4 regions of the Bacillus sp. AL-1R genome follow, and region 4 is predicted to be linked to each of the others. Evidence: a T-box and tRNA genes for the amino acid it is inferred to sense, from the RefSeq annotation. Region 4 holds a T-box; the other regions hold tRNA genes.
The links. The T-box of region 4 lies ahead of ACSBO6_RS09070 (glycine--tRNA ligase). A T-box ahead of a tRNA ligase gene usually reads a tRNA of that ligase, here a tRNA-Gly.
Positions count from the first base shown of each region.

Region 1: it encodes a tRNA-Gly, which carries the amino acid that the T-box ahead of ACSBO6_RS09070 (glycine--tRNA ligase) is inferred to sense. The anticodon was not compared.
Region 2: it encodes a tRNA-Gly, which carries the amino acid that the T-box ahead of ACSBO6_RS09070 (glycine--tRNA ligase) is inferred to sense. The anticodon was not compared.
Region 3: it encodes a tRNA-Gly, which carries the amino acid that the T-box ahead of ACSBO6_RS09070 (glycine--tRNA ligase) is inferred to sense. The anticodon was not compared.

Region 1 is NZ_CP197469.1:4,273,838-4,279,085, forward strand. Features, by position in the region: gene cdaA (diadenylate cyclase CdaA) at 1-455, opposite strand, end outside; gene rocF (arginase) at 788-1,687, opposite strand; tRNA gene ACSBO6_RS20340 (tRNA-Ala) at 1,928-2,003, opposite strand; tRNA gene ACSBO6_RS20345 (tRNA-Gly) at 2,024-2,098, opposite strand; tRNA gene ACSBO6_RS20350 (tRNA-Lys) at 2,115-2,187, opposite strand; tRNA gene ACSBO6_RS20355 (tRNA-Gln) at 2,215-2,289, opposite strand; tRNA gene ACSBO6_RS20360 (tRNA-Tyr) at 2,298-2,382, opposite strand; tRNA gene ACSBO6_RS20365 (tRNA-Val) at 2,401-2,476, opposite strand; tRNA gene ACSBO6_RS20370 (tRNA-Glu) at 2,486-2,560, opposite strand; tRNA gene ACSBO6_RS20375 (tRNA-Thr) at 2,577-2,649, opposite strand; tRNA gene ACSBO6_RS20380 (tRNA-Asn) at 2,663-2,737, opposite strand; rRNA gene rrf (5S ribosomal RNA) at 2,749-2,864, opposite strand; rRNA gene ACSBO6_RS20390 (23S ribosomal RNA) at 2,985-5,248, opposite strand, start outside.
Region 2 is NZ_CP197469.1:582,135-587,382, forward strand. Features, by position in the region: rRNA gene ACSBO6_RS02775 (23S ribosomal RNA) at 1-2,629, shown strand, start outside; rRNA gene rrf (5S ribosomal RNA) at 2,751-2,866, shown strand; tRNA gene ACSBO6_RS02785 (tRNA-Asn) at 2,877-2,951, shown strand; tRNA gene ACSBO6_RS02790 (tRNA-Ser) at 2,956-3,047, shown strand; tRNA gene ACSBO6_RS02795 (tRNA-Glu) at 3,071-3,145, shown strand; tRNA gene ACSBO6_RS02800 (tRNA-Val) at 3,155-3,230, shown strand; tRNA gene ACSBO6_RS02805 (tRNA-Met) at 3,428-3,504, shown strand; tRNA gene ACSBO6_RS02810 (tRNA-Asp) at 3,508-3,583, shown strand; tRNA gene ACSBO6_RS02815 (tRNA-Phe) at 3,592-3,667, shown strand; tRNA gene ACSBO6_RS02820 (tRNA-Thr) at 3,847-3,919, shown strand; tRNA gene ACSBO6_RS02825 (tRNA-Tyr) at 3,930-4,014, shown strand; tRNA gene ACSBO6_RS02830 (tRNA-Trp) at 4,020-4,093, shown strand; tRNA gene ACSBO6_RS02835 (tRNA-His) at 4,110-4,185, shown strand; tRNA gene ACSBO6_RS02840 (tRNA-Gln) at 4,263-4,337, shown strand; tRNA gene ACSBO6_RS02845 (tRNA-Gly) at 4,343-4,417, shown strand; tRNA gene ACSBO6_RS02850 (tRNA-Cys) at 4,424-4,494, shown strand; tRNA gene ACSBO6_RS02855 (tRNA-Leu) at 4,512-4,597, shown strand; tRNA gene ACSBO6_RS02860 (tRNA-Leu) at 4,689-4,771, shown strand; gene ACSBO6_RS02865 (hypothetical protein) at 5,153-5,248, shown strand, end outside.
Region 3 is NZ_CP197469.1:3,693,754-3,699,001, forward strand. Features, by position in the region: gene glgB (1,4-alpha-glucan branching protein GlgB) at 1-841, opposite strand, end outside; gene ACSBO6_RS17755 (bifunctional transcriptional activator/DNA repair enzyme AdaA) at 1,583-2,128, opposite strand; gene ACSBO6_RS17760 (hypothetical protein) at 2,475-2,669, opposite strand; tRNA gene ACSBO6_RS17765 (tRNA-Glu) at 2,847-2,918, opposite strand; tRNA gene ACSBO6_RS17770 (tRNA-Ser) at 2,929-3,019, opposite strand; tRNA gene ACSBO6_RS17775 (tRNA-Asn) at 3,026-3,100, opposite strand; tRNA gene ACSBO6_RS17780 (tRNA-Ile) at 3,120-3,196, opposite strand; tRNA gene ACSBO6_RS17785 (tRNA-Gly) at 3,214-3,284, opposite strand; tRNA gene ACSBO6_RS17790 (tRNA-His) at 3,291-3,366, opposite strand; tRNA gene ACSBO6_RS17795 (tRNA-Thr) at 3,376-3,448, opposite strand; tRNA gene ACSBO6_RS17800 (tRNA-Phe) at 3,483-3,558, opposite strand; tRNA gene ACSBO6_RS17805 (tRNA-Asp) at 3,567-3,642, opposite strand; tRNA gene ACSBO6_RS17810 (tRNA-Met) at 3,646-3,722, opposite strand; tRNA gene ACSBO6_RS17815 (tRNA-Ser) at 4,072-4,164, opposite strand; tRNA gene ACSBO6_RS17820 (tRNA-Ile) at 4,173-4,249, opposite strand; tRNA gene ACSBO6_RS17825 (tRNA-Met) at 4,259-4,332, opposite strand; tRNA gene ACSBO6_RS17830 (tRNA-Ala) at 4,360-4,432, opposite strand; tRNA gene ACSBO6_RS17835 (tRNA-Pro) at 4,443-4,519, opposite strand; tRNA gene ACSBO6_RS17840 (tRNA-Arg) at 4,544-4,620, opposite strand; tRNA gene ACSBO6_RS17845 (tRNA-Leu) at 4,631-4,719, opposite strand; tRNA gene ACSBO6_RS17850 (tRNA-Gly) at 4,728-4,802, opposite strand; tRNA gene ACSBO6_RS17855 (tRNA-Leu) at 4,825-4,907, opposite strand; tRNA gene ACSBO6_RS17860 (tRNA-Lys) at 4,929-5,004, opposite strand; tRNA gene ACSBO6_RS17865 (tRNA-Thr) at 5,013-5,085, opposite strand; tRNA gene ACSBO6_RS17870 (tRNA-Val) at 5,089-5,164, opposite strand; rRNA gene rrf (5S ribosomal RNA) at 5,170-5,248, opposite strand, start outside.
Region 4 is NZ_CP197469.1:1,916,686-1,921,933, reverse strand. Features, by position in the region: gene ACSBO6_RS09075 (Bax inhibitor-1/YccA family protein) at 1-237, opposite strand, end outside; gene ACSBO6_RS09070 (glycine--tRNA ligase) at 365-1,750, opposite strand; T-box leader at 1,833-2,013, opposite strand; gene ACSBO6_RS09065 (hypothetical protein) at 2,225-2,653, shown strand; gene ACSBO6_RS09060 (ABC transporter ATP-binding protein) at 2,796-3,503, opposite strand; gene ACSBO6_RS09055 (ABC transporter ATP-binding protein) at 3,522-4,292, opposite strand; gene ACSBO6_RS09050 (ABC transporter permease subunit) at 4,308-5,248, opposite strand, start outside.

The sequences.
Region 1 (5,248 bases), 2.1 Mb from region 4:
GCATTCATTCTAATACCGGACTCTATATAGTCACCCATACCTGTTTGTCTCTCAAATGAAATAAGTGCACCGATTCTTCGTTTAGCCATGTATTCAGTGGCTTTTGCAATATTCTCAACAATATCATTTCGGTCATTAAACCCGTTACCTGTTGTTCTAGAGAAGAATCGACCACGTCCAAGTTGTTCTAGTGCTCTCCTTAATTCTGGTTGAAAGATAATAATAACCGCTAAGAATCCCCATGTTAGTGCTTGATCCATTAAAAATTGTAAAGTATGCAGTCCAAATAGGCTACTTAATACTTTTACGACAATAATGATTGTGACACCCTTTAAAAGTTGGACAGCCTTCGTCCCTTGAATAATGATAATTAATCTATATATAACAAACCAAACTATTAGTATATCTAATCCATTCTGTAAATACTGTAAAAAATTTATATTTAAAGAAGGCATCTTTTACCCTCCAAATTCTATAGAATAAAACTGTATCTTGAGTATTATACCATATTTTTGCAATACACAAAATTTATGAGTTATTAAATATATTAACAATACTTTAACGTCTATTTTAGTTAGATTAAACATCATTACAGTACTATTTACGTTGACTCTCTATAATAATAGAAGGAATGACCTAAATTTTTATGTGATTTTGAAGTTTTCTCAATGACAATTCTTCAAAGTTTATTGATAAAAAAAGAAGCTAGCACATGCTAGCTTCAGTAGATGAAAAAAAGGATTTCAACTAAACGACTTAAATTTACTCTCTTAAAGTGAATTTTATTTTATAGTAACTTTTCTCCTAATAATGAGCCGATCAATGCAACAGCTACGATAGCTGTTCTATTTCTTTCATCTAATATTGGATTAACTTCTACGAATTCAATTGAAGTAATAATATCAGCATCAGATAACATTTCCATCGCTAAATGACCTTCTCTATAAGTAATTCCTCCAGGAACAGGTGTACCAACTCCAGGAACGTGAATTGGATCTAGACCATCAAGATCTAATGATAAGTGTACACCATCACACTCTTTCAAGTGGTCAATGCTTTCTTCCATTACTTTCGTCATTCCTAATTTATCAATTTCATGCATTGTATAAACTTTAATTCCTAATTCTTTAATAATTGCTCTTTCGCCTTCATCAAGATCACGTGCTCCAATAATGATTACGTTCTCAGGTTTTACTTTAGGGAAGTAACCACCTATTTTCGTTAATAAATCGTGACCATGTCCTAAAGAAACAGCTAAAGACATACCATGAATATTACCAGAAGGAGATGTTTCAGCAGTATTTAAATCACCATGTGCATCAAACCAGATTAATCCTAAATTATTATAATGTTTTGATACACCTGCTAGTGTACCAATCGCAATACTATGATCTCCACCAAGTACTAGTGGCATTCTGTTTCTTTTAATAACTTCATCCACTTCTACTGCAAGCTTTTCACATGTTTCTTTTACTGATTTTAAGTTTTTTAAGTTATGTTCTGAATTATCTTCTTTAACTGGTGTACGTTCTACTAAGATGTCGCCTAAGTCTTCTACTTGATAAGACATTCTTTCAATACGTTCGTGTAGTTGTGCATATCTAATTGCACTTGGCCCCATGTCTACTCCACGTCTAGTTTGTCCTAAATCTAATGGTACCCCAATAATTGAAATATCTTTTAACATTTTTATTTCCCCCATCAACTAAATTCATAAAAGTAAACGCTTACTTTAGTTTGAAAAAATATAACTTTTCGACTATTAAAGTTATTAATTATATTAATAGTTTAAATCTTTTGAATCAAATGGGTCAACTCAACATTTTTTTGTATACATATGCATTTTTAGCTTTTAAATTGCTATATTATATGATTATATACAACAAAAAACCTTAGTCAAATGACTAAGGTTTAACTTTATGTATATTGGTGGAGCCTAGCGGGATCGAACCGCTGACCTCCTGCGTGCAAGGCAGGCGCTCTCCCAGCTGAGCTAAGGCCCCACTATTTAAGTATATGCGAATGGAGCGGAAGACGGGGCTCGAACCCGCGACCCCAACCTTGGCAAGGTTGTATTCTACCACTGAACTACTTCCGCACATAAAAAAAAAGAGTGAGCCATGAAGGATTCGAACCTTCGACCCTCTGATTAAAAGTCAGATGCTCTACCTACTGAGCTAATGGCTCGTAATAAATTACGATAAAATAAAAAAATGGCTGGGCTACCTGGATTCGAACCAGGGCATGACGGAATCAAAATCCGTTGCCTTACCGCTTGGCTATAGCCCAACAATAAATGGTGGAGGGGGACGGATTCGAACCGCCGAACCCACAGGGAGCGGATTTACAGTCCGCCGCGTTTAGCCACTTCGCTACCCCTCCGGTATTTATTAAATTAGATGGTGGAGGATGACGGGCTCGAACCGCCGACCCCCTGCTTGTAAGGCAGGTGCTCTCCCAGCTGAGCTAATCCTCCGTAATAAAATGGTGACCCGTACGGGACTCGAACCCGTGTTACCGCCGTGAAAGGGCGGTGTCTTAACCGCTTGACCAACGGGCCAGTACAACTTTTCCTAAGCTTCCAACCGGGCTCGAACCGGTGACCTCTTCCTTACCATGGAAGTACTCTGCCTGCTGAGCTATGGAAGCATTAAGTTAAAAATGGCTCCGCAGGTAGGGTTCGAACCTACGACCACTCGGTTAACAGCCGAGTGCTCTACCACTGAGCTACTGCGGAATAATCTTAGAACCAAGCGACGTTCTACTCTCACAGGGGGAAACCCCCAACTACCATCGACGCTGAAGAGCTTAACTGCCGTGTTCGGTATGGGAACGGGTGTGACCTCTTCGCTATCATCACTTGATTCAATTTCTTAAGGACATTAATTATTATATCAAATTTCATTTTAAAGTCAATAACTTTTTTGAAGTTTTTATAATATTTTTTGTACCCTCAAAACTAGATAATGTCATCATCAAACTTGTTAGTTAAGTCCTCGACCGATTAGTATCAGTCAGCTCCACGTGTCACCACGCTTCCACCTCTGACCTATCAACCTGATCGTCTCTCAGGGGTCTTACTAGCTTAACGCTATGGGAAATCTCATCTTGAGGGGGGCTTCATGCTTAGATGCTTTCAGCACTTATCCCTTCCACACATAGCTACCCAGCCATGCTCTTGGCAGAACAACTGGTACACCAGCGGTGTGTCCATCCCGGTCCTCTCGTACTAAGGACAGCTCCTCTCAAATTTCCTGCGCCCACGACGGATAGGGACCGAACTGTCTCACGACGTTCTGAACCCAGCTCGCGTACCGCTTTAATGGGCGAACAGCCCAACCCTTGGGACCGACTACAGCCCCAGGATGCGATGAGCCGACATCGAGGTGCCAAACCTCCCCGTCGATGTGGACTCTTGGGGGAGATAAGCCTGTTATCCCCGGGGTAGCTTTTATCCGTTGAGCGATGGCCCTTCCATGCGGAACCACCGGATCACTAAGCCCGACTTTCGTCCCTGCTCGACTTGTAGGTCTCGCAGTCAAGCTCCCTTATGCCTTTACACTCTTCGAATGATTTCCAACCATTCTGAGGGAACCTTTGGGCGCCTCCGTTACTCTTTAGGAGGCGACCGCCCCAGTCAAACTGCCCACCTGACACTGTCTCCGAGCCGGATCACGGCTCTAGGTTAGAATTTCAATACAGCCAGGGTAGTATCCCACCGACGCCTCCACCGAAGCTAGCGCTCCGGCTTCTCAGGCTCCTACCTATCCTGTACAAGCTGTACCAAAATTCAATATCAAGCTGCAGTAAAGCTCCACGGGGTCTTTCCGTCCTGTCGCGGGTAACCTGCATCTTCACAGGTACTATAATTTCACCGAGTCTATGGTTGAGACAGTGCCCAAATCGTTACGCCTTTCGTGCGGGTCGGAACTTACCCGACAAGGAATTTCGCTACCTTAGGACCGTTATAGTTACGGCCGCCGTTTACTGGGGCTTCAATTCAGAGCTTCTCCCGTAAGGGATAACCCCTCCTCTTAACCTTCCAGCACCGGGCAGGCGTCAGCCCCTATACTTCGCCTTGCGGCTTCGCAGAGACCTGTGTTTTTGCTAAACAGTCGCTTGGGCCTTTTCACTGCGGCTCTCCCGGGCATACACCCAAAAGAGCACCCCTTCTCCCGAAGTTACGGGGTCATTTTGCCGAGTTCCTTAACCATAGTTCTCTCGCTCACCTTAGGATTCTCTCCTCGCCTACCTGTGTCGGTTTGCGGTACAGGCACCTATTTCCTCGCTAGAAGCTTTTCTTGGCAGCGTAGAATCAGGAACTTCGGTACTATATTTCCCTCGCCATCACAACTCAGCCTTACGATGTGCGGATTTGCCTACACATCAGCCTAATTGCTTGGACGCGCATATCCAGCAGCGCGCTTACCCTATCTTTCTGCGTCCCTCCATCGCTCAAACGGAAATGAGGTGGTACAGGAATATCAACCTGTTGTCCATCGCCTACGCCTGTCGGCCTCGGCTTAGGTCCTGACTAACCCTGGGAGGACGAGCCTTCCCCAGGAAACCTTAGGCATACGGTGGACGGGATTCTCACCCGTCTTTCGCTACTCATACCGGCATTCTCACTTCTAAGCGCTCCACCAGTCCTTACGATCTAGCTTCAACGCCCTTAGAACGCTCCCCTACCACTGATACCATACGGTATCAATCCGCAGCTTCGGTGATACGTTTAGCCCCGTTACATTTTCGGCGCAGAGTCACTCGACCAGTGAGCTATTACGCACTCTTTAAATGGTGGCTGCTTCTAAGCCAACATCCTGGTTGTCTAAGCAACTCCACATCCTTTTCCACTTAACGTATACTTTGGGACCTTAGCTGGCGGTCTGGGCTGTTTCCCTCTTGACCACGGATCTTATCACTCGTAGTCTGACTCCTATGGATAAGTCATTGGCATTCGGAGTTTGACTGAATTCGGTAACCCGTTGGGGGCCCCTAGTCCAATCAGTGCTCTACCTCCAAGACTCTAACACATAAGGCTAGCCCTAAAGCTATTTCGGGGAGAACCAGCTATCTCCGAGTTCGATTGGAATTTCTCCGCTACCCACACCTCATCCCCGCACTTTTCAACGTGCGTGGGTTCGGACCTCCATTCAGTGTTACCTGAACTTCATCCTGGACATGGGTAGATCACTCGGTTTCGGGTCTACGACCACGTACTAAATCGCCCTATTCAGACTCGCTTTCG
Region 2 (5,248 bases), 1.3 Mb from region 4:
CTATACGGAGTTACAAAGGAACGGGGTAAATGAAGCGACCTGGAAAGGTCCGTCGAAGAAGGTAAAAACCCTGTAGTTGAAACCTCGTTCCCTCTTGAGTGGATCCTGAGTACGGCGGAACACGTGAAATTCCGTCGGAATCTGGGAGGACCATCTCCCAAGGCTAAATACTACCTAGTGACCGATAGTGAACCAGTACCGTGAGGGAAAGGTGAAAAGCACCCCGGAAGGGGAGTGAAAGAGAACCTGAAACCGTGTGCTTACAAATAGTCAGAGCTCGTTAACGAGTGATGGCGTGCCTTTTGTAGAATGAACCGGCGAGTTACGATCCCGTGCAAGGTTAAGTTGAAGAGACGGAGCCGCAGCGAAAGCGAGTCTGAATAGGGCGATTTAGTACGTGGTCGTAGACCCGAAACCGAGTGATCTACCCATGTCCAGGATGAAGTTCAGGTAACACTGAATGGAGGTCCGAACCCACGCACGTTGAAAAGTGCGGGGATGAGGTGTGGGTAGCGGAGAAATTCCAATCGAACTCGGAGATAGCTGGTTCTCCCCGAAATAGCTTTAGGGCTAGCCTTATGTGTTAGAGTCTTGGAGGTAGAGCACTGATTGGACTAGGGGCCCCCAACGGGTTACCGAATTCAGTCAAACTCCGAATGCCAATGACTTATCCATAGGAGTCAGACTACGAGTGATAAGATCCGTGGTCAAGAGGGAAACAGCCCAGACCGCCAGCTAAGGTCCCAAAGTATACGTTAAGTGGAAAAGGATGTGGAGTTGCTTAGACAACCAGGATGTTGGCTTAGAAGCAGCCACCATTTAAAGAGTGCGTAATAGCTCACTGGTCGAGTGACTCTGCGCCGAAAATGTAACGGGGCTAAACGTATCACCGAAGCTGCGGATTGATACCATATGGTATCAGTGGTAGGGGAGCGTTCTAAGGGCGTTGAAGCTAGATCGTAAGGACTGGTGGAGCGCTTAGAAGTGAGAATGCCGGTATGAGTAGCGAAAGACGGGTGAGAATCCCGTCCACCGTATGCCTAAGGTTTCCTGGGGAAGGCTCGTCCTCCCAGGGTTAGTCAGGACCTAAGCCGAGGCCGACAGGCGTAGGCGATGGACAACAGGTTGATATTCCTGTACCACCTCATTTCCGTTTGAGCGATGGAGGGACGCAGAAAGATAGGGTAAGCGCGCTGCTGGATATGCGCGTCCAAGCAATTAGGCTGATGTGTAGGCAAATCCGCACATCATAAGGCTGAGTTGTGATGGCGAGGGAAATATAGTACCGAAGTTCCTGATTCTACGCTGCCAAGAAAAGCTTCTAGCGAGGAAATAGGTGCCTGTACCGCAAACCGACACAGGTAGGCGAGGAGAGAATCCTAAGGTGAGCGAGAGAACTATGGTTAAGGAACTCGGCAAAATGACCCCGTAACTTCGGGAGAAGGGGTGCTCTTTTGGGTGTATGCCCGGGAGAGCCGCAGTGAAAAGGCCCAAGCGACTGTTTAGCAAAAACACAGGTCTCTGCGAAGCCGCAAGGCGAAGTATAGGGGCTGACGCCTGCCCGGTGCTGGAAGGTTAAGAGGAGGGGTTATCCCTTACGGGAGAAGCTCTGAATTGAAGCCCCAGTAAACGGCGGCCGTAACTATAACGGTCCTAAGGTAGCGAAATTCCTTGTCGGGTAAGTTCCGACCCGCACGAAAGGCGTAACGATTTGGGCACTGTCTCAACCATAGACTCGGTGAAATTATAGTACCTGTGAAGATGCAGGTTACCCGCGACAGGACGGAAAGACCCCGTGGAGCTTTACTGCAGCTTGATATTGAATTTTGGTACAGCTTGTACAGGATAGGTAGGAGCCTGAGAAGCCGGAGCGCTAGCTTCGGTGGAGGCGTCGGTGGGATACTACCCTGGCTGTATTGAAATTCTAACCTAGAGCCGTGATCCGGCTCGGAGACAGTGTCAGGTGGGCAGTTTGACTGGGGCGGTCGCCTCCTAAAGAGTAACGGAGGCGCCCAAAGGTTCCCTCAGAATGGTTGGAAATCATTCGAAGAGTGTAAAGGCATAAGGGAGCTTGACTGCGAGACCTACAAGTCGAGCAGGGACGAAAGTCGGGCTTAGTGATCCGGTGGTTCCGCATGGAAGGGCCATCGCTCAACGGATAAAAGCTACCCCGGGGATAACAGGCTTATCTCCCCCAAGAGTCCACATCGACGGGGAGGTTTGGCACCTCGATGTCGGCTCATCGCATCCTGGGGCTGTAGTCGGTCCCAAGGGTTGGGCTGTTCGCCCATTAAAGCGGTACGCGAGCTGGGTTCAGAACGTCGTGAGACAGTTCGGTCCCTATCCGTCGTGGGCGCAGGAAATTTGAGAGGAGCTGTCCTTAGTACGAGAGGACCGGGATGGACACACCGCTGGTGTACCAGTTGTTCTGCCAAGAGCATGGCTGGGTAGCTATGTGTGGAAGGGATAAGTGCTGAAAGCATCTAAGCATGAAGCCCCCCTCAAGATGAGATTTCCCATAGCGTTAAGCTAGTAAGACCCCTGAGAGACGATCAGGTTGATAGGTCAGAGGTGGAAGCGTGGTGACACGTGGAGCTGACTGATACTAATCGGTCGAGGACTTAACTAACAAGTTTGATGATGACATTATCTAGTTTTGAAGGTGCAAAAAACATTATAAAAAACTTCAAAAAAGTCATTGACTTTTAAGTGAAATTTGATATAATAGTTATTGTCCTTAAGAAATTGAATCAAGTGATGATAGCGAAGAGGTCACACCCGTTCCCATACCGAACACGGCAGTTAAGCTCTTCAGCGTCGATGGTAGTTGGGGGTTTCCCCCTGTGAGAGTAGAACGTCGCTTGGTTTATCATTATTCCGCAGTAGCTCAGTGGTAGAGCACTCGGCTGTTAACCGAGTGGTCGTAGGTTCGAATCCTACCTGCGGAGCCATTTTGGAGAGCTGTCCGAGTGGCCGAAGGAGCACGATTGGAAATCGTGTAGGCGGGTAACCCTGTCTCAAGGGTTCAAATCCCTTGCTCTCCGCCACATATTTACAGCACTATTGTACTGGCCCGTTGGTCAAGCGGTTAAGACACCGCCCTTTCACGGCGGTAACACGGGTTCGAGTCCCGTACGGGTCACCATTTTATTACGGAGGATTAGCTCAGCTGGGAGAGCACCTGCCTTACAAGCAGGGGGTCGGCGGTTCGAGCCCGTCATCCTCCACCATTTAATTAACAAAATAACTTTCATGGAACTATATTAAATAGTATCCACATTATCGCGGGGTGGAGCACGAACGAATATGCTTCGAAGAAATTACTTCAGCATACCAATCGAGCTGCTACTTGCAAAATCATCCTGAGATTGGGATGGTCTTAACAAAATAACTTTCATGGAACTATAAAAAATAGTATCCACATTATCGCGGGGTGGAGCAGTCTGGTAGCTCGTCGGGCTCATAACCCGAAGGTCGCAGGTTCAAATCCTGTCCCCGCAACCAAATGGTCCCGTGGTGTAGCGGTTAACATGCCTGCCTGTCACGCAGGAGATCGCCGGTTCGATCCCGGTCGGGACCGCCATTTAAGATGGCTCGGTAGCTCAGTCGGTAGAGCAGAGGACTGAAAATCCTCGTGTCGGCGGTTCGATTCCGTCCCGAGCCACCATCTTGAAAAATATGGCAACAAATAAATTTTAATACGCCGACTTAGCTCAATTGGTAGAGCACGAACGAATAAACTTCGTAGCAAGACCTCAGCGTACTTGTCGAGCAACATCTTGAAATTCTTACTGAGACAAGGACGACTAAGAAACGAACTAAATATGGCAATAAATAAATTAATACGCCGACTTAGCTCAATTGGTAGAGCAACTGACTTGTAATCAGTAGGTTGGGGGTTCAAGTCCTCTAGTCGGCACTCTTTAACCGGAGGGGTAGCGAAGTGGCTAAACGCGGCGGACTGTAAATCCGCTCCCTGTGGGTTCGGCGGTTCGAATCCGTCCCCCTCCACCATTTATAGGGGCATAGTTTAACGGTAGAATAGAGGTCTCCAAAACCTTTGGTGTGGGTTCGATTCCTACTGCCCCTGCCAATTAAATAAAATAATGGCGATCGTGGCGAAGTGGTTAACGCATCGGATTGTGGTTCCGACACTCGTGGGTTCGATTCCCATCGGTCGCCCCATATAATTTATAACGATTGCTCAAGTGAGTAATATAATTTATAATAAATTGAATATAGTATATAAAGTTCTTAATTAATGGGCTATAGCCAAGCGGTAAGGCAACGGATTTTGATTCCGTCATGCCCTGGTTCGAATCCAGGTAGCCCAGCCATTTATGCGGAAGTAGTTCAGTGGTAGAATACAACCTTGCCAAGGTTGGGGTCGCGGGTTCGAGCCCCGTCTTCCGCTCCAAATTACGGCGGTATAGCCAAGTGGTAAGGCAGAGGTCTGCAAAACCTTTATCATCGGTTCAAATCCGGTTACCGCCTTTTAGATTTTACCCCACGCCGGGGTGGTGGAATTGGCAGACACACAGGACTTAAAATCCTGCGGTTGGTGACAACCGTGCCGGTTCGAGTCCGGCCCTCGGCATCAAAAAAACCTCTTACTTTGTAAGAGGTTTTTAATTTCAGATTTGATTGGACAATTTGTCTTTCATATATTATAATTATTGTATAACTTTGGCGGTGTGGTGGAATGGCAGACACGCCTGACTCAAAATCAGGTATCTTCACGGATGTGCAGGTTCAAGTCCTGTCACCGCTATATAAATGCTAACAAAAAAAGCTTTGCACTAATTGTGCAAAGCTTTTTTTGTTTTTCTTGCACATGGCAAAATATCTCCAAATAATGTTGTCAGCTGATAAGAAACCTTTAGTGACAATGACAGAAATTGATATTAAACATTTTATATTGATCCTATGCAAGAAAGCGGATTGTAAACAACGTGCATTAACACGAGATTGCTAGCTAGTAAAAGAAGTCATGCGTTGCGATGATTTACTAGTACGCAAAGGAATTTACCAGTAGATAGTAAATCGTTCTACAAGGAATTTTTTTGAATTTTCAAACCAACTCTTTACAATATTAATGTTAAAATTATTATGAGTATGTAGACAAAAGGAGTGAGTTGCAATAAATAAATATTTGAAAATTGGTTTGTTGTTTGTAGGTTTGATTGCTGTTTCATTTTTATCTTGGAAAATAGTTAAAATTATTGTTTTTAAAAATGAATATCATGTT
Region 3 (5,248 bases), 1.8 Mb from region 4:
AATCAAAATTTGCTGTTCCCCATACTTCATTTTCTCTAGCATCATAACCTTCATATTCATATGTCGGTTCACCATCAAACATGTAAAGTCCGTGAGAATCTTTACAAAAATGACCTGGTACCCAATCCATAATGACTCCTAGTCCTAGCTGGTGGCATTCATCAATAAAGCTCATTAGCTCATGAGGATTTCCATATCGACTAGTAGAAGAAAAATAACCTACTCCTTGATACCCCCAAGAACGATCATATGGATGTTCAACTAATGGTAATATTTCAATATGTGTAAAACCATGTTCTTTTACATATGGAATTAGTTCTGTCGCTAGTTCTGCATAAGTATAAAAATCACCGTTTTCTTTCTTTTTCCAAGAACCTAAATGTACTTCATAAATTAAAACTGGTTCTTCATATACAGACTTTTTGAATTTCTGTTTTCGATATTTTGCATCTTTCCATTTATACCCTGAAAGATCATAAACAATCGAAGCAGTACTTGGTCGTAATTCACTATAGAAAGCATAAGGATCACTTTTTAATAAAACTTCACCATGTTTCGTTGAAATTTCATATTTGTATATCGTCCCATGACCAATTTCGGGGATATATATCGTCCATATCCCTTGATCGTTCAACTTTTCCATTTTATGTTCAGAACCATTCCAATTATTAAAGTCCCCAACAACTGAGACACCTTTCGCATGTGGAGCCCACACTGTAAAAGTAGTTCCAACTTTATTCCCTTTTTTTACTACATGTGCCCCAAAACACTCATGGCTATGGAATAAACTTCCCTCATGGAATAAATGTACATCAAACTCAGTTGGCCGTGTCAAAAGCAACATCCTCACCTCATTACAATCTCTTAAATTCTCCTATCTCTTAATATTCTACAAATATATATATTTACCTTGTTTTTATGCAAAAAAAATTCAAAAACATTTTTTGGTAAATGAATAACCATTCATGAAAACGTTGTCATTATAGCACTTGTCGTAAAAATGTCGAATTTGTCGAACGAATATATATGTATAATTATACATCTTTTTCCTGAATTCCCTTGTAACAATTTGTAAATTTTTGATTTTTCATGAAATTTCATACATATTTCACACTTATATTTCATATAAACTTTCTATTTAAGAAGATTTGTCGAAAATTATCAGATTAAGAGGGAGAATCTTTTTTTAAAATTTTTTTAGAAACAATAATCAAATTACCTGGAAAGTTAGATGCAAAAGTACTAAAAATCTCTAAACCGATCTCAGATTTATATGGAAATATAGAAGATCAATCAACAATTCCTATTGATCAAAATAGTGACATAAAATTAACTGACTTACATATTTTTGCATTTCAACAAAAACATTTAACAATCGTAATATAATAAAAAGGATCTTCGTTTTTACGAAAATCCTTTTTGTCTTATTATTTATAATCTTATTAGAGTTGCATTCTGTCTCTTGGTGTTACATAAGAAACGAATCTCTGAAATCAAAAATACACCACATACAATTACAAAAAAAGCCACACAGCATTCCTAATATTTCAATAAAGCTACTCCATCTTTTCATTTCATTTATTTACCTCTTTCTGAATGAAGTTGGAGTGCTACTATAATGATGCCGAAACATGCTTGAAAAATGTGATGACCCTTTAAAACCAAGATTATGCGCTATTTCAGTTATGGTATCCTCAGTATCCCGCAATAATCTCTTAGCTTCTATCATTTTTAACTTATTTACGAATTCTAACGGTGATAAACCAGTGGATTTTTTAAATAATCTTTGCAAATGAAATTTACTTACTCCAACTTCAAGTGCTAAGCGATCCAATGTTAAACAGCTTCGAAATTCTTTTTCAATAAACTGTTTTGCTGATAAAATAATTTCCTCTTCATTTGAGTGAAGTAAATCAGGTTGACATCTTTTACATGGACGGTACCCATCATTAATTGCCAAAGATAATGACGGATAATATGCTACATTTTCTTTTAATGGGATTCTTGACTTACAAGAAGGTTTACAACAAATCCTAGTGGACTTAACTGCATAAATAAATACTCCATCATAGTTTTCATCGCATGATTCAACTGCATTCCACATGACCTCATTATTTAATCCACTCATTTAATCACCTCACCTTTAGCTATTCACATTTTAACACTAAGATAATGCGCTTGCTTTCAATTTCTTCTTGCTCTCTAATTTAAATAAACGTTGTTGAGGAATCATACAGTATTATGCAACATCTTTCAAAGAAGAATGAGTGATTTTGTACATATTTAAATAATCGAAAATGTACATGTTTAAGTTGACATTTATAGTTCACGTCCGTTCACTTGTTATATAAAATAAAATGGGAAAAAGGAGGGTCTTTTTAAAAGATACTTTTACTTGGTAGAAATTGAAAAGGAAGAGGTTATTATTTGAAGTAAAAAAGCACTGATAACAACGGTTTTCCACAAGTATTACATCATGCCGCCCATACATGACTAGTTATACTAGCTGACACAATTGTGAAGCTTAAAAAACCTTTATAAAATTCTATTGGTACCCCTACTGACCTCCAAAATGGTACATCATTAATACCCGAATCTATATTAAGTTGACATTTATATTGTTCCTCTACTTTTGTCACTAGACCTAGTATATCTATGTTAGAATTCATTTACACGTAACTCCATTCGTTTAACTTGTTTCTCGACAATTCAAGTATAACGAATATTGGAAGTTACGTGTTTTTTATCTAAAATTGTGTACATACCCCAACATAAAGTATAGAGCCGTATTAAAAGACAAAAAAGCTCAGTTACCTGTGTTATCACAAATAACTGAGCTTTAGATATGACCCGTACGGGACTCGAACCCGTGTTACCGCCGTGAAAGGGCGGTGTCTTAACCGCTTGACCAACGGGCCAAAAAAAATATGGCAGAGAAGAAGGGATTCGAACCCTCGCACCGGTTACCCGATCTACTCCCTTAGCAGGGGAGCCCCTTGAGCCACTTGGGTACTTCTCTATAATATGGCTCCGCAGGTAGGGTTCGAACCTACGACCACTCGGTTAACAGCCGAGTGCTCTACCACTGAGCTACTGCGGAAAAATAATTATAAATTTAATGGTGGGCCTAAATGGACTCGAACCATCGACCTCACGCTTATCAGGCGTGCGCTCTAACCAGCTGAGCTATAGGCCCATTAAATTTTATAAAAAAGCGGGTGATGGGAATCGAACCCACGACCGAAGCTTGGAAGGCTTCTATTTTACCATTAAACTACACCCGCAAAATATGGGGCGACCGATGGGAATCGAACCCACGAGTGTCGGAACCACAATCCGATGCGTTAACCACTTCGCCACGATCGCCATAAAGAGTGCCGACTAGAGGACTTGAACCCCCAACCTACTGATTACAAGTCAGTTGCTCTACCAATTGAGCTAAGTCGGCGAAATAAATATTGTTTGTTGCCATTTTTTTAAGATGGTGGCTCGGGACGGAATCGAACCGCCGACACGAGGATTTTCAGTCCTCTGCTCTACCGACTGAGCTACCGAGCCATCTTAAATGGCGGTCCCGACCGGGATCGAACCGGCGATCTCCTGCGTGACAGGCAGGCATGTTAACCGCTACACCACGGGACCATTTGGTTGCGGGGACAGGATTTGAACCTGCGACCTTCGGGTTATGAGCCCGACGAGCTACCAGACTGCTCCACCCCGCGATAATGTGGATACTATTTTATATAGTTCCATGAATATTAATTTTGTTAAGACCATCCCAATCTCAGGATGATTATGCAAGTAGCGGCTCGATTGGTATGCTGAAGTAATTTCTTCGAAGCATATTCGTTCGTGCTCCACCCCGCGATAATGTGGATACTATTTTATATAATTCCATGAATATTAATTTTGTTAAGACCATCCCAATCTCAGGATGATTATGCAAGTAGCGGCTCGATTGGTATGCTGAAGTAATTTCTTCGAAGCATATTCGTTCGTGCTCCACCCCGCGATAATGTGGATACTATTTAAATTAGATCCATTAAATTCAATTTGTTAATTTAATAAAAATGGAGGAGTAAGAGGGATTCGAACCCCCGCGGGCTGTTACACCCCTGTCGGTTTTCAAGACCGATCCCTTCAGCCAGACTTGGGTATTACTCCATTATAAGTGGTGGACCTTGTAGGACTCGAACCTACGACCGGACGGTTATGAGCCGTCTGCTCTAACCAGCTGAGCTAAAGGTCCTTAAATAAGTAGCGGCGGAGGGAGTCGAACCCACGACCTCACGGGTATGAACCGTACGCTCTAGCCAGCTGAGCTACACCGCCATAATAAATCAATTTAATTTGTCCAAGTGGAGCCTAGCGGGATCGAACCGCTGACCTCCTGCGTGCAAGGCAGGCGCTCTCCCAGCTGAGCTAAGGCCCCATGTTTTTAATGGTCGGGAAGACAGGATTTGAACCTGCGACCCCCTGGTCCCAAACCAGGTGCTCTACCAAGCTGAGCCACTTCCCGTTTAGAATTACAGGTGATACAATATGGCGCGCCCGAAAGGACTCGAACCCATAACCTTTTGATCCGTAGTCAAACGCTCTATCCAATTGAGCTACGGGCGCATATTATAAATGGTGCCGAGGGCCGGACTCGAACCGGCACGGTTGTCACCAACCGCAGGATTTTAAGTCCTGTGTGTCTGCCAATTCCACCACCCCGGCAGTATATATGGAGCGGAAGACGGGGTTCGAACCCGCGACCCCAACCTTGGCAAGGTTGTATTCTACCACTGAACTACTTCCGCATATACTGATTAACAAGATAAATGGTGCGGGTGAAGGGACTCGAACCCCCACACCGAAGTACTAGATCCTAAGTCTAGCGCGTCTGCCAATTCCGCCACACCCGCAATATTTTCTTTTTTAGAAAATGGTGAGCCATGAAGGATTCGAACCTTCGACCCTCTGATTAAAAGTCAGATGCTCTACCTACTGAGCTAATGGCTCATAAAGAGTGCCGACTAGAGGACTTGAACCCCCAACCTACTGATTACAAGTCAGTTGCTCTACCAATTGAGCTAAGTCGGCATATGGTGGAGGATGACGGGCTCGAACCGCCGACCCCCTGCTTGTAAGGCAGGTGCTCTCCCAGCTGAGCTAATCCTCCATCAAACCAAGCGACGTTCTACTCTCACAGGGGGAAACCCCCAACTACCATCGACGCTGAAGAGCTTAACTGCCGTGTTCGGTA
Region 4 (5,248 bases):
TCTAGGTGAAAAAGATGTTACTAATCCAAGAATGAGTGCAACGATCAAACATCCTATAAACACTTTAGAATTAAGTGTTCCAGTTGCCGTTAGATAAAATGAGTATCCCGCTGTTGCGATTAGTAAGATTAATGCGATGATCGTTTTACCAATTGTCCCACCAATCGTCATCGCTTTAGTAGAATGCCTTGATTTCGATAATCGTTCAGAATTTAAGATAGGATTCGAACTCCTCATTTAAACTCCTCCTTTATTTTATACCTTTATTTTACCATTTTTAGTAAAATTCTTAAACTTTAAACAAGCTTTAGTAAAATATATGAAAAAAGATGTCCAAAAGGACACCTTCATTCAAAAAACTAAATTAAAATTTAATTTTATTTGATAAAAATGATTGTAATTCACTTATTGCAACACGAGTTTGCTCCATTGTGTCACGATCACGAACTGTTACTTTACCATCTTCAATTGATTCGAAGTCATAAGTAATACAGAAAGGAGTACCGATTTCATCTTGACGTCTATAACGTTTACCGATTGAACCAGTTTCATCGAAATCAACATTGAAATCTTCTGCTAAAGAAGCAAATACTTCTTGTGCATTTTCTGATAATTTTTTAGATAATGGTAAAATTGCTGCTTTATATGGTGCTAAAGCAGGATGTAGACGCATGACTGTACGAGATGTACCATCTTCTAATGCCTCTTCTTCATAAGCATCAATTAAAAATGCTAACGTCACACGATCTGCACCTAATGATGGCTCGATACAATATGGAACGTATTTTTCATTTGTAATTGGATCATGATATGTGAAATCTTCAGTTGAATATTCCATATGTTGTTTTAAATCATAATCTGTACGAGACGCAATACCCCATAATTCGCCCCAACCAAATGGGAATTTATATTCAAAGTCTGTTGTTGCATTACTATAATGTGATAATTCATCTTCACTATGTTCACGTAAACGAAGGTTTTCTTCTTTCATGCCTAAAGCTAAAAGCCATTTATTAGCTGTTTCTTTCCAATAAGAATACCACTCTAGCTCTTCACCTGGTTTACAGAAGAATTCAAGCTCCATTTGTTCAAATTCACGAGTACGGAACGTGAAATTTCCTGGAGTAATTTCGTTACGGAAGCTTTTACCGATTTGAGCGATCCCAAATGGAACTTTCTTTCTCATTGTACGTTGAACATTTTTGAAGTTTACGAAAATACCTTGAGCTGTCTCAGGGCGTAAGAAAATTTCATTCGTACTTGATTCAGTAACACCTTGGAATGTTTTAAACATTAAGTTGAATTGACGAATATCTGTAAAATCATGGCTACCACAATCAGGGCAAGCTATATTATGCTCCTCAATTAATTTAGCCATTTCTGAAAATGGAAGACCATCAACGACAATTTCCATTCCTTTTTCTTCAAGTGCATTTTCGATTAATTTATCTGCACGATGACGAGCTTTACAATTTTTGCAATCGATCATTGGATCATTAAAGTTACCAATATGACCTGAAGCTTCCCATGTACGTGGATTCATTAAGATTGCAGCATCTAATCCAACATTATATGGACTTTGTTGTACAAACTTTTTCCACCAAGCTTTTTTCACATTATTTTTTAATTCAACACCTAGTGGACCATAATCCCACGTATTTGCTAAACCACCGTAAATTTCAGAACCTGGGAATACAAATCCTCTGTGTTTAGCATGACTTACTACTACATCCATCGATTTTTCTGACATTTCATTTGCCTCCAATTTTCAAATTGTTTTTTAGAAAATGCAAGAATGAAATAAAAAAGCTCTCATCCTTAGGCATTTTCTGCCTAGGGACGAGAGCTGTATATGCACCCGCGGTTCCACCCTAGTTGACAATTAAAAAAATTGTCCACTTTAAAAATTAACTCAGGAATGCCTTTCGCTAAAGGTTTTGATTGAGCTCACACCATCCTCAACTCGCTTTTACAAAATAATCTTTAGGTACTTCTTTCCGTCAACGTTATATGTAATAAATAATATGTAGTTATTTTAACAAAGTGACTATGATTAAGTCAAATATTATTATGAACAATTTTGATAGAAAAAAACGGTGAATTTTTTGAATTTTTTTTGGAAATATAACATGTAAAGATAAAACCTTTACAGTATGAGCATTACTTGGTATGATAGAAAAGTTGTTTTATTTATATACTATACTATCAGAAGGGAGTGCTAGTTTTGAGTAGCAGCATTTTTTTAAAGAAAAAGAAACGTTCAGCAGTATTGCTTGATAAACATCATTCCATTCGTTTATTAAAGACAAACAAAAAGCGAATCATTAAAAAAAGAAACAATAAAATAAAAGGGTTCGAACAATTACTTGTTAAAGAATTAAACGAGGAAATGATTTCAACTTCAAACAGTACGGTAAATGAAATTTCTGAAAATGTAAATACAGTAGTGATCGAAGGACTTCCAGTAACATTTCTTCTAAAGCTTGGAAAAGAGTTTTTCTCAGATTTAGAAGCAGTGAAGTACTATTATAATAGTAAACATGAAGATTTTTACAAGAATCGTAGTTTACTAGAGGAATCACTTCAATCTTCAATTAACAATGCGTCAAGTGAAGAACAATTAAAAGTTTCAGAATTTATTTCTAATAAATAATAAATTTGTATTAATGAGGGAGCCAAGGTGTTCCCTCTTTTTATTATTTGTAAGTTCAAATTCATTTACATCAAAAAAGGATGTTCACAAGTCAGTAAAACCTGACCAATGAAACATCCTCTTTTTTACGTTACATTGTTTATTATGCTAAATATGCTTTTTTCACTTCTTCATTATTCATTAATGCTTTACCTTCACCAACCATTTGAATCTCACCAGTTTGAATGACATAGCCACGGTGAGCAATTTGTAATGCTTGGTAGGCGTTTTGTTCAACTAATAAGATGGTCATTCCTTGTTTGTTTAATTGCTCAATGATTTCAAATATTTGTTCAACGATAATTGGAGCAAGACCCATTGATGGTTCATCAAGCATTAGCAATGATGGCCCCATCATCAGTCCTCGACCAATTGCTAGCATTTGTTGTTCTCCTCCACTCATCGTACCGCCTTTTTGGCTGATCCGCTCTTTTAGTCTTGGAAAATAATCAAATACCATTTCCATACGAGCAGCGATTAGTTTTTTATCTTTAACTGAGAAAGCACCCATCTCTAAATTTTCTTTTACAGTTAATTTAGAAAAGATTCTTCTTCCTTCCGGTACATGAGCAATTCCTTTTAAGGCAATTTCATGAGATTGTAACTTTATTAATTCTTCACCTTTATAAATAAGCGTTCCAGATTTTGGTTTAACTTGACCACAAATCGTTTTTAGAGTAGTAGATTTTCCTGCACCGTTACTACCAATTAATGTTACTATTTCACCCTCATTTACTTCAATGTTTATATTTTTCAGTGCTTGTATACCACCGTAAAAAGAGTTAATATCTTTTAATTGTAATAGTGTCATCTTTTTGTACTCCTTTCACTATGCAGTAGTCACTGCACTTTTTCCTAAATAGGCTTCAATTACTTTTTGATTATTACGAATTTCGAGAGGTTTTCCTTCTGCAATTTTTTCGCCATGATCAAGTACAAATAAATATTCCGATATTTCCATAACAAGTTTCATATCATGCTCGATTAAGACGATTGTTAAGTTAAGGTCATCTCTCATTTGATAAATTAAATCAGTCAATTCTTTCGTTTCTTTCGGATTCATCCCTGCTGCTGGTTCATCTAAAAGTAAGATTCTTGGCCTAGATGCTAATGCGCGAGCTATTTCGAGTCGTCTTTGTGCACCGTAAGATAGACTTGATGCTTCTTCATTATAAACATCAGCCAATCCTACGTATTCTAACCATTTATATGCCTCTTTCATTGCCGATTTTTCTGCTTTTTTAAATTTAGGTAAATGGAAAATTGTTGAAAAAACACCATATTTTAAATGCTGATGCATTCCTACCATGACGTTTTCTAAAGCAGTCATACTACTAAATAAACGAATATTTTGGAATGTACGCGCAATGCCTTTTTTATTAACTGAATGTGGCTTTAATCCGACTAAGCTCTCATTTCCTAACAATATTTCACCACTAGTAGGCGTATATACACCTGTGATCATATTAAAAAATGTTGTCTTTCCTGCACCATTTGGTCCAATTACGGCTGTAATTGAGCCTTCTTTAATTTCAATATTTACATTATTAACAGCTGTTAGACCGCCAAAACTTTTCGTTAAATTCGTTGTTTTTAACATTTGACAACCTCCCTCCTAAAATGAAACTGAGCTTGTTTTTTCTTCGACTATAGTTTGATCTACGACATCTTCTTTTGGAACAATCTTATTTTTAGCAGGCAATAATCCTTTTGGCCTGAAGATTGCTACAAGTACTAAAATTAGCCCGAAAATCATACGTTGCATTTTAGCAGGCGATAAAGCAGGTGGTAAATTAATCACGCCATCTAAAGTTAATTGGTTTAAATAATTTGTAATTTCTGTTAATACTTGTAGGTTTAAGATAGTTACTAGTGCTGCACCAAGGATTACACCTGGAACGCTGCCCATACCGCCTAAAATAACCATTACTAAGATTGTGATTGATTCAAGTAATGTAAAGCTTGTCGGATCGATGAACATTTGCTTTGCAGAGAATACTACCCCCATCATTCCTGAGAACGATGCACCGATTGCAAATGCAATTAATTTCGTACGTACTAAGTGAATCCCTGATGCTTGTGCAGCGATTTCATTTTCACGAACCGCCTGCCAAGAACGACCAAGCTTAGAATCTTGTAATCTCGTAACAGCTAAAATGACGATTGCCAATACAACTAGTACCACATAATAAAATTGGCTTGAATTAACAATCTCTAATCCAAATAAAGTAGGTGGCGAAATAGAAGAAATACCTTGTGCTCCTCCAGTTATATTTACTGGTTTATCTAAGTTATTAAATACAATTCGAATAATTTCTCCAAATCCAAGTGTTACAATTGCTAAATAATCACCTTTTACTCGAAGTACTGGTATACCTAATAATACGCCTGCGATTGCAGCGATAATTCCACCGATTATAATAAATGCCCAAAATGAGTTTCCTGAAAAAGGAAGAAAGTCAAAATGTAAGAAATTCGTTACTTGTTTTGTAGAAAAGATTGCATAAGTATATGAACCGATTGCAAAGAAAGCTACGAAACCTAAATCTAATAAAC